Regions from separate parts of the Arthrobacter gengyunqii genome, predicted to be linked through region 2. Evidence: predicted binding sites of a transcription regulator. Region 2 holds the regulator's gene; each other region holds the start of a gene.
The links. Region 2 encodes LexA, which represses DNA repair genes until DNA is damaged. Its sites were predicted from a motif close to TCGAACANNTGTTCGA; they were not measured.
Positions count from the first base shown of each region.

Region 1 (3,269 bases), 300 kb from region 2:
CAGCGCTCTTCTCAGGTAGGGAGGAAAGTAGCGGGATGCCGTTCCAACGTCGAGGATTCTGCTCTCCCCGCTCAGGACCACCGGGATGATGTCCGCATCACAGGCGATCCGGCGGATCTGGCAGACAGGGACGGGCCCCGCAAAAGTCAGCATCCCGCCCTCCGGTGTCCTCTGCGGCGCTGTCCTTGGCCTGTCCGAGCCTCCCGTTCCGGTCCCGTTCAGGCTCTCGCTCAGCAGGTCGTAGGGAATGACCGCCATAACCTGCGGCTTGGATCCGCCATTGTTGGGGAGCTGGCCCATGGACAGAGCCATCGCACAGGATGCGACCAAACCGTCCAGGCACTTCTGCGGATAACTGCGGGTGTCCGGCGGGACCGCGCGTTCCTTGCCTTCGAGGTCCACACAGGTGCCACCAGCGGGCTCCGGCGTGCCGACCCGCGGATTCGTTCCGGGCGACAGTGCAGTCATCAGTGTTTCAAATTGGTCCTCTGTGGCATAAATGTCCAGCCGGCGCAGTCCGCGGCAGTTGCGGCGAATAAACAATCCCTGCAATTCGGCCTTCTGTTGCTCGGTGGGCTGTGTGCCGTCCGGATCGAGGTGATTGACCCAGGCGTTGGCGACGACATTGAGGGCGTCAAGGTCTTGGCTGGCAGCAACGTCAGTCAGGCCTGTCTCCATGGCTGTCCGGTCCTCGACCGTGCCGCAGCCCTGGACGCGTTTCATCGCCAGGCTGACAAGTTGTGCTGCCTCGCCCGAGAGGCGCCCGCTTGTTGCTGCCTCTGCCAGGACGGAAAACTCCGGGTCTATGCGCTGGCCGGCTATGCCGGTCGAGGAGGTGAGCGAAGAACCCAGACGGATTCTCCGCCATGCTTCACGGCGACTAATCCGAAGCCGATGGCACAAATATTCAGCCGTGCTCTTATATTCCTGTTGGAGCTCCCCTGACGAGTCGGCCCAGGAATCGGTGGTCTCGGTCGAAATGCGTGCACGTTCGAGGGCCGCAGCGGCCATTATCTGCAGGTGATCCACCAAGCGGGACAGTTCCTCAGTGTCCGCAGCAATGGACACAAGTTCTGCGGAGGACAGCAGGGGTGCTTGTTTGTTGAAAGCCGAGACAACGGCGCGGACGGCAGGAAGGAAATTGTTGAGTCCAGCGCCCGGTGTGCGGATGCCGGCGGAAAATGTGCCGGGGGAGGGGTTCGGGGAGAGCTCGGCGGAGAGGTCGGGGGATAGGCGGTTCGGCGCATCGTTCCGGGGAAAGGCCGCTGAATCGCCGTGTGGTGCCCGGTCTCGCAGATCATCTTCCATAACTCAAGAATCGCAGTGTGGACCGGGCCGTTCGAAAGTGTTTCCGATTTTTGTGGATACAAATCTGTTTCCCACAGCAAGCCGCAACCTGTGGAGGAGATTCTAATCCCGGAGTGGAACCGACAGGATGAAGTCGACAGTTAAACGCAGAAGGAGCAGACCAAATAAATGGCCTGCTCCTTCTGTTTCGCCGCTCCAAAGAGCAGCTGTTCGAGCGGACGACGGGATTCGAACCCGCGACATCCACCTTGGCAAGGTGGTGCTCTAGCCAGCTGAGCTACGTCCGCAAAACAAGACAACCGAGGTTGTCCGTGCGCGATACTGGGATCGAACCAGTGACCTCTTCCGTGTCAGGGAAGCGCGCTACCGCTGCGCCAATCGCGCTTGAAGCATCGGAACTCCCGGGGAAGAAACGATGCGGTCAAGAGAGCGGACGACGGGATTCGAACCCGCGACATCCACCTTGGCAAGGTGGTGCTCTAGCCAGCTGAGCTACGTCCGCAAAAAACACAGTTGTGCGCCAAAACGCCAAACTGTAGTGCGCGATACTGGGATCGAACCAGTGACCTCTTCCGTGTCAGGGAAGCGCGCTACCGCTGCGCCAATCGCGCCCAAAGGGCTTGCAAATCCTCTGTGGAGGTGGGGACGGGATTCGAACCCGCGTATACGGCTTTGCAGGCCGCTGCCTCGCCTCTCGGCCACCCCACCGTGACCGCTGCGTGAGCATAGGCCGACCGGTCAGAATCAACCGGTTTGTACAGTGACTTGCGAGCGGACGACGGGATTCGAACCCGCGACATCCACCTTGGCAAGGTGGTGCTCTAGCCAGCTGAGCTACGTCCGCATGCTGTAAAAGCCGGGGTATTTGACCTCGAATCGCTTTCGCTTTTCGCGGCGAACTCCCGCTTTCCAACGAAGAAAAACTCTATAGGACTATTCGTGGTTCGTCCAATCGGGTCAGATTTGCGCCCAGGCGGCGTACGGAATCGAATCACTGCCGTCGTCGCAGGTGGGGACGGTGGATACGAGGGGTACATGTACTGCAAGTGTCGGCCAGGTTGGTTCGGCCAGGGTGGTTAGGCAGGTCCACGGGAGGTGTCTCCATCGGTCCAGGTGTACGACGGCGGGGGGCCAGGAGTACATTTGCCCAGCCTTAATCCTGTCCGTCTCAGGTCCGTTGAGCCCCGGTTTGGCCCCAGCACCGATCTGGGCTAGCATCTTTAGACGTTGCGGTTCTGAAAACGGGACGCAGCAAGGGGGCGATTGGCGCAGTGGTAGCGCGCTTCGTTCACACCGAAGAGGTCACTGGTTCGAACCCAGTATCGCCCACCAAGTACTGCAAAAGAGGTCCCCGCCCGGGGGCCTCTTTTGTTATGTCCAGGCAGCCTCCTGCAGCAGATTTGGTTCAAGCCAGCCGGTGTCGTTGCCCGCCTCACGGCCGCCTCCCGTGTCCCGGAGGGGCCCGCGAACTTCTGTCAGTGCGGGATGGCAAACTGAAGATATGACTGAACCAGCACTGGCACATTCGACAGAATTCGGGCGGATGTACTCCCGATCCCTCACTGATCCGCCTGCGGTACCGTCCATCACCACGGTCATCGCCCAAGGATCCACCTCTCTGGACGGGTGGCACGGGCACATGGCCGCCACCGCCGTCGTCAAGGATCCCCGGCTCGCGGCGAGCCTCGGCAATCCCGGTGCCCTGCGCGGCGTTGTGAAGGAAGCTGCGCGCGCGTCGGAGCGTTACCGCGACCAGGCAGCGGAACGTGGAACCCGGGTGCATTACTACTGTGAGCAGGTTTCCCTGCGCGCCCTGAACCTCCCGCATGAGCTTGAAGCGGCACGAACCGCCCTCCAGGAACACGGAGAGCATCAGTTCGCAGACCGGTTCGATGAGTGGTGGGACCTGTATCAGGTGGAACCGCTCGCTCCGGAAATCACCGTGTGGAATGACGAAGTGG
Region 1 is NZ_CP095461.1:1,603,025-1,606,293, forward strand. Features, by position in the region: gene MUG94_RS07265 (HNH endonuclease signature motif containing protein) at 1-1,308, opposite strand, end outside; tRNA gene MUG94_RS07270 (tRNA-Gly) at 1,522-1,595, opposite strand; tRNA gene MUG94_RS07275 (tRNA-Val) at 1,621-1,692, opposite strand; tRNA gene MUG94_RS07280 (tRNA-Gly) at 1,737-1,810, opposite strand; tRNA gene MUG94_RS07285 (tRNA-Val) at 1,848-1,919, opposite strand; tRNA gene MUG94_RS07290 (tRNA-Cys) at 1,943-2,016, opposite strand; tRNA gene MUG94_RS07295 (tRNA-Gly) at 2,079-2,152, opposite strand; tRNA gene MUG94_RS07300 (tRNA-Val) at 2,566-2,640, shown strand; gene MUG94_RS07305 (cytochrome) at 2,810-3,269, shown strand, end outside.
Region 1: the regulator LexA is predicted to act here: its motif matches at 1,340-1,355, upstream of MUG94_RS07265 (HNH endonuclease signature motif containing protein).

Region 2 (3,269 bases):
ACCGCCCGACGAGACCGCACCGGCCACCTTGAATGTTGCCCCCCTGTCGGTGGCCGGACGCCTTCGCGAGGGATTGTTCGACGGGCACACCGTGGTCCTGACCTCGGCCACCCTGGCCATCGGCTCCGAATTTGGCCCGGTGGCCGGTGCCTTGGGCCTGCTCGGTCCCGGTGCTCCGTCCTGGACTGGAACCGACGTCGGAAGCCCCTTCGACTATCCGCGCCAGGGCGTCCTGTACGTGGCGAAGGACCTGCCCAAGCCGGAGCGCGGCACCTCCGAAGCCCAGCTGGATGAGATTGAAGCGCTGCTCAAGGCATCAAACGGCGGGGCACTGGGCTTGTTTTCCTCGCGCCGGGCCGCTGAAGACGCCGCCGATGCCATGCGGAGCCGGGTTGACTTCCCGATCCTGTGCCAGGGGGAGTCCTCCATGTCCTCCCTCGTGAAGCAGTTCTCCGAGGAACCGGACACCTGTCTCTTTGGCACAATGTCCCTCTGGCAGGGCGTGGACGTTCCCGGTGCCGCCTGCCGGCTTGTGCTGATCGACCGCATTCCGTTTCCACGCCCGGACGATCCGTTGATGACGGCACGCACCCGCGCAGTGGCCAAGGCCGGAGGCAACGGCTTCATGTCCGTTGCTGCGACCCATGCTGCCGTTCGGCTGGCCCAGGGTGCCGGGCGGCTCATCCGTGCCGCGGGGGACCGCGGGGTGGTTGCCGTTCTGGACTCCCGGCTGGCGACAGCCCGCTACGGCGGTTTCCTGCGGGCCGCGCTGCCGCCGTTCTGGTCCACCACTGACCGCACAGTGGTTCTCTCGGTGCTGGGTCGTCTCGCTGAACAGTCCGAGGAGGAAGAGCGTTCGAACGGTAAGCAGCGTTCGCGGAAGTAGGGGCGCAACCCTGCCCGTAGGCCTCGAATGGGTGGGCTGGAAAACGCAGAGGTCCAGTCGCCGTCGGTTCAGATTGCCGCGGCGGCCGGACCTGACGGCGCCAACGGGTACGGCTCCTGCTCGCCGCCGTTGACGACCACGCAGGGGGCTTCGGGTACTTCCTGCCACGCGCCGTGCAGGTCCCCCCAGGGCTCGGAGACCACCAGCCGGGAGTCGTTCGAGAGTTTATTGAGCAGCGCATTCGCCGGGTACAGGGCTTGGAGGGCGAAATGTCCCTGCTGGTGAAAAGGGACCGCGACTTGCCCTCGCTGGAGTAGCGGAACGCCGAGATCGTGTCTCCGTCGGTGCCTGCGACCGTCATCTGGAGGGGTAGGGAACGTCATCCAACCGGATGGGGGAACCTGAATAGGCTAGCCATCGACACATGTCGTCTCCTGGCGCCGGAGTTCCTCACCGCGACGCAGCCGGTCCACCCAACGGTCCCCGGAACCGTCCCAACGCCAGGCGACCGCACAACGAGGATAAGTTCTACGCGTACAGGCTGCCTTTTGCCACCCGGCCTGCGCCGCCGGGCGGACCTTCGCTACAGCGAACGCATGACTGAAACAACCTTGCCCATGATCACGGCGTGATCGCCAACGATCGGCTCGTACCGGGTGTTCTGGGGCAGCAGCCATGTGTGGCCGTTACGCTGGCGGAAGGTTTTGACCGTAGCCTCGTCGTCGAGCAGGGCAGCCACTATGTCGCCGTTCTCCGCCGTAGGCTGGCGGCGGACAACCACCCAGTCGCCGTCGCAGATGGCCGCATCCACCATGGAGTCGCCGGAGACCTTCAGCATGAAGAGGTCTCCGTGTCCCACCAGCTGGCGGGGCAGCGGCATGATGTCCTCGACAACCTGTTCCGCGAGGATGGGACCGCCGGCAGCGATGCGGCCAACCAGGGGCACCATGGCGGTGTCAACGGAAGTGGCAAGCTCGGTTACCGATGCCAGTGCCGGGGCAGGCTCTGCTCCCTCGTCCTGCCGGACAGTGCTGCCGCCCGCAGCCGCGGAGACGGCTGGACCGTTGCCGGCCGCGTGGTTGCGGGCGGTCCCGGAGCCGGGACGTCCCGAGTCGCCTTCTCCGGCACCGGAGGTTCCGTCGCGCAGCATCAGGGGAATGAGGATCTCCATGGCGCGCGGGCGCTTCGGATCACGCCGGATGTAGCCAAGCTTTTCCAGCTGCATGAGCTGGTGGGTCACGCTGGACAGGCTGGCCAATCCCACGGTGTCACCGATTTCGCGCATGGTGGGCGGGTAGCCGTTGGTGCTCACGGACCGCTGAATCATTTCCAGGACGGTCTTCTGCCTCGGAGTAAGCCCCTTGGCACGCGCACGGGTGCCTGCGGCAGCTGGTTTGTTGGTGCTGTCTTCGGAAGCAGTCCTGCGGGCCACGTCGGGTTCCCTTCGGGTCAGCTGGTCCCGGCGGTGCCGGGGCTGGGCGGTAAACATCTGATCAGGTGAATGCCGGGACGGTACTGGCTGCGAAAGCCGTTCCGGCGGTTATGTCAGAGGCAGCTGATTCAGTGGTCCTGTTGAACCGCTCCGATGCCTGGACTCCGGGGGTCGATCCGACAGAACCGTTTAGTGGCTCCCTCTTGTCCTCAACGTTAATCGAGCGGAGCAGGGTTTTCAAACATTTGTTCGAGCGAGTCTCGACTTTATTAGTAAATAGGTGCTAGAAATAGGTCAGCAGGAATCGAACATACTTTCGACCTCCGTCCTTCGTAAGGGTCGGGGTCGGTCGATTAGCTTCCAATCGTTCGAACATCGTTTCGGGTATTTGCCCGTGACATCGAACCGGAAAGGTGTTGCAATGACAACCCAAACAGTCCCGCCCGCCCAGAAAGCTTCATCGCTCGACTCAAGCACGCTCGACTCAAGCACGCTCCTCCAGGCGCGTGTTCCAGCGCAAAGCGCAGTCCACGGTGCAACCCAGGACACTGCTTCGGCCCCCAATGCCCCAGCTGCCCGGACGGGTTCTCCGCTGCAGGCAGAGTCTCCGGTGCCGGTGAAGCCGCAAGCACTGCGACTGACGCGCCGGGGTCGGCTGGTTTTCATAGGTGTGCCGCTGATGCTGGCCGCCGCCGCGGCGCTCACTGTGCTGGGCTTCTTTACCGCTCCCGCCATGGCTTCCAATGGGGGGCCGGAGGTGACCCAAACGGTGCAGGTCAGCGTTGCTGCGGGAGACTCCCTGTGGGGTCTGGCGCATGAGTTCGCCCCGGATCGTGACCCCCGGGACGTCATGGACGACATCATGGAACTCAACAACCTGACGGATCCCCGACTCGCTGTCGGCGCCCAGCTGTACATTCCCATCGAACGCTGACATCCCCGCGTTTGTCC
Region 2 is NZ_CP095461.1:1,301,198-1,304,466, forward strand. Features, by position in the region: gene MUG94_RS05905 (ATP-dependent DNA helicase) at 1-886, shown strand, start outside; gene MUG94_RS17200 (hypothetical protein) at 955-1,089, opposite strand; gene lexA (transcriptional repressor LexA) at 1,470-2,213, opposite strand; gene MUG94_RS05915 (LysM peptidoglycan-binding domain-containing protein) at 2,740-3,252, shown strand.

Region 3 (3,269 bases), 940 kb from region 2:
TTCGCGGGCCAGGGCCTTCATCTGCGCTGCGCTCTTCAGCCAGCCCTGTCCGTTGGGCTGCAGGTCCGGCAGCCGGGCCATGGAGGTCAGCGCCCGGGCCGCGTCCAGGACGTCGGCGGTGGCGGCGCCGTCGGCATCCACGTAACGCACGGCATTGGTGAGGATGGCCGGCATCTGCATTTCATCCGCCAGCCGGAACATGCGCACGGCGTGGGCCAGGCTGAGGTTGGTCCCCGGGGCGCTGAGGTGGGCCACCACCTCGACGGCGAGCGCTTCACGGGGCAGGAGAGCCTGCCAGCGGCGAAAAAGCGTACGGGCGACGGCGTAGCTGCGGCTGCGCATGGCGGTGCCGACGTCGGAATGGGGACCCACCAGCACGGTCAGGACCGGTTCGCTGCCGGTGTCCCCACTGCTGCCGCCGCCGTCTCCATCCCCGCCGCTCCCTTTGCCGCCGTCGCCCGCTGCCCGCGAGGCCAGCTGCGCCATGGTCACTCCCACCGGTTTGCTGTCCTTGCGTGCCGCTGACGCGGAGGTGCCGGCGTGCGCATCGGAAATCAGCCGGCACAGCGCCCGGTAGCCGGCTCCGTGCCGCCGGCCGCGGGCCAGCACCACAACCCTGCCGGTGACCGGCTGGACGCCGTTGTCCTCCGGCTCCCCCAGCACTGCCAGATCCACCCCCACGATCGGATCAATGCCGGCGTCCATGCAGGCGCGCAGGTGCTTGACCGTTCCGTACAGTCCGTCCCGGTCGGTGCAGGCGAGCGCGTCGGCGCCGTCAGCTGCGGCAGCCTGTGCCATGTCCTCCGGCCAGGACACTCCGTAGTGCGCGCTGAAGGCTGTGGCTGCATGCAGATGGGTAAAGCTCATGTCGGGAGGTTCCTAGGCGCTTTCCCGCAGGGCGTCATGGATGCGGATCAGGCGCCAGCGGTCGGAACTGATGTCATGCGAAAGATCCAGCGTGCGCAGCGGCGAGCGGGGGGTGAGCCGTGCCTGGACACGCCAGATCTCCGAGTCCACCAGTCCGGGGCCGCGCCCGCGTTCCGCCCGGGCCTCTTCATCCCACCAGTTCCGGCGCTCGTACCAGCGCACGGGATCCGCTGCCACCTTGTAGGTGTGACCGCCGTGAACAAGCCGCAGCGGCTGGCCCGCAGGCGAGCACACCACCTCTATCGCTTCACTGAAAACACCCATTTCAGTTTTCCTCTCCGCCGCACAGGCCTGCCCCGCACCCGCACCGGCCGCAGCGGCCAAAATCGGTTGGTGGACGTCAACACGTTAGAACATATGTTCGAACAGCTTCCAGTGTACGGCCAGCCTCCGACAAAAGGCACCTCCCTCCCGGGCTGTCTGCCCGGGACTGCTCACACTTCTTCCTCCGCTTCCGTCCGTACCGCTGTGGACAGCGGCGTTTCCTTGATAAACAGGCACAGCACCAGCGCTGCCGCCACCACCGGCACGCTCAGCAGGAAGATCGGCGGCAGGGCATGGCCGAACGCCGAGGCCACGAAATCCTGCACCGGCGCAGGCAGTCCGCGCAGCATCGCAGGGCTCAGGGAATTGATGTCACCGCCGAGGGCCTCCCCTGCCCCTCCCGGACCTGCCGGCGACGCGGCCATCTCGTTGCCCAGCCGGTGGATGAAGATCGAGCCGAACAGTGCGATGCCAAACGATGCCCCGATCTGGCGGAAATAGTTCGCCGCGGAGATCGCCGCGCCCATGTCCCGGCCCGGCACGCTGTTCTGCACAATGAGCACCAGGTTCTGCATCAGCATGCCGATCCCCAGACCCATCACCAGCATGCCGAGAGCCGTGAAGCTGTACGGCGTCGTATCGGAAATCCGGGACAGGAGCACCAGCCCCGCAATGATCACCGCGCAGCCCAGGATGGGATAGATCTTGTACTTCCCGGTCCGGGAGATCAGCTGTCCAGAGCCGATTGAGGTCAGCAGCAGCCCGCCCATCATCGGCAGCATCATTAGTCCGGATTGGGTGGCAGTGGCGCGGTTGACCATCTGCAGGAAGGTGGGCAGGTAGGAGATGGTGGAGAACATGGCGATGCCAACGGAAATGCCCACCAGCACGGGCACGGTGAAGTTCCGGTTGCGGAACAGGCCCAGCGGCATGATCGGCTCCGGGGCGTTCAGTTCCACCCGCACAAATGCCGCACCCGCAGCCAGGGTCAATGCGGCCAGGGCCAGGATCTGCGGACTTGACCAGGCATAGGTGGTGCCCGCCCACGTGGTGAGCATGATCAGGGCGGCGCTCGCAACGGCCAGCAAAACGGCACCGGCATAGTCCAGCCGTGGGCGAGCACCGTGGGGCTTGGCCAGGTGCAGGGAGGTGACGACGACGGCGAGCGCCACCGCCCCGATGGGCAGATTGATGTAGAAGACCCACCGCCAGGACCAGGCATCGGTGATCCAGCCGCCCAGCAGCGGCCCGCACACAGAGGCAAGTCCAAAGGCTGCTCCGATCAGTCCCATGTACTTGCCGCGCTCACGCGGAGAGACGAGGTCTCCCAGGATGGCCTGGGCCCCGATCATCAGTCCGCCGCCGCCCAGGCCCTGGAGGGCGCGAAAACCGATCAGCTGACCCATGTTCTGCGCCAGTCCGGAGAGCACGGACCCGATCAGGAACACCACGATGGCAAAGAGGAAGATGCTCTTGCGGCCAAACAGGTCGCCGAGTTTTCCGTAGATCGGCAGACCGATGGTTGCGGCCAGGATGTAGGCGGTAACCACCCAGGACAGGTGTTCCAGCCCGTTGAGGTCACCCACGATGGTGGGCAGGGCGGTGGCCACGATGGTCTGGTCCAGGGCTGCCAGCAGCACGGAGAGCACCAGCCCGGTGAACACCAGGGCCAGGTTCGGTGTTGGCGCTGCCGCCGTGCCTGCCGCAATACGTGGTGAAAGTGCTTTATGGGACATGTGGAGCGGCCTCCTGGCCGTGCTGCCGTTGCTGATCGATGCCTACGGGGTTGTGGTTTCCTGCTCCGCGTCTCCGAGGCGCACCCTGGCGGTCTCGGACAGCGGAGTCTGCTTGATGAACAGGGTCATGATCAGGCCGGCGCCCAGCGCCGGAATACCGAGCAGGAAAATCGGCGGCAGGGCATCCCCGAAGGCCTGGGCAATGAAGTCCCGCACCGGCTCAGGCAGCATCTTCAATTCAGACGGACTGATCGAGTTCACTCCGTTGCGCAGCACTCCGGAGGCCTCCGGCGGTGCGTCGGCCACCTGGTCGTTCAGGCGCTTGATAAAGAAGGAACCGAA
Region 3 is NZ_CP095461.1:2,238,519-2,241,787, forward strand. Features, by position in the region: gene MUG94_RS10170 (DNA polymerase III subunit alpha) at 1-867, opposite strand, end outside; gene MUG94_RS10175 (DUF6504 family protein) at 880-1,191, opposite strand; gene MUG94_RS10180 (MDR family MFS transporter) at 1,362-2,927, opposite strand; gene MUG94_RS10185 (MDR family MFS transporter) at 2,970-3,269, opposite strand, start outside.
Region 3: the regulator LexA is predicted to act here: its motif matches at 1,277-1,292, upstream of MUG94_RS10175 (DUF6504 family protein).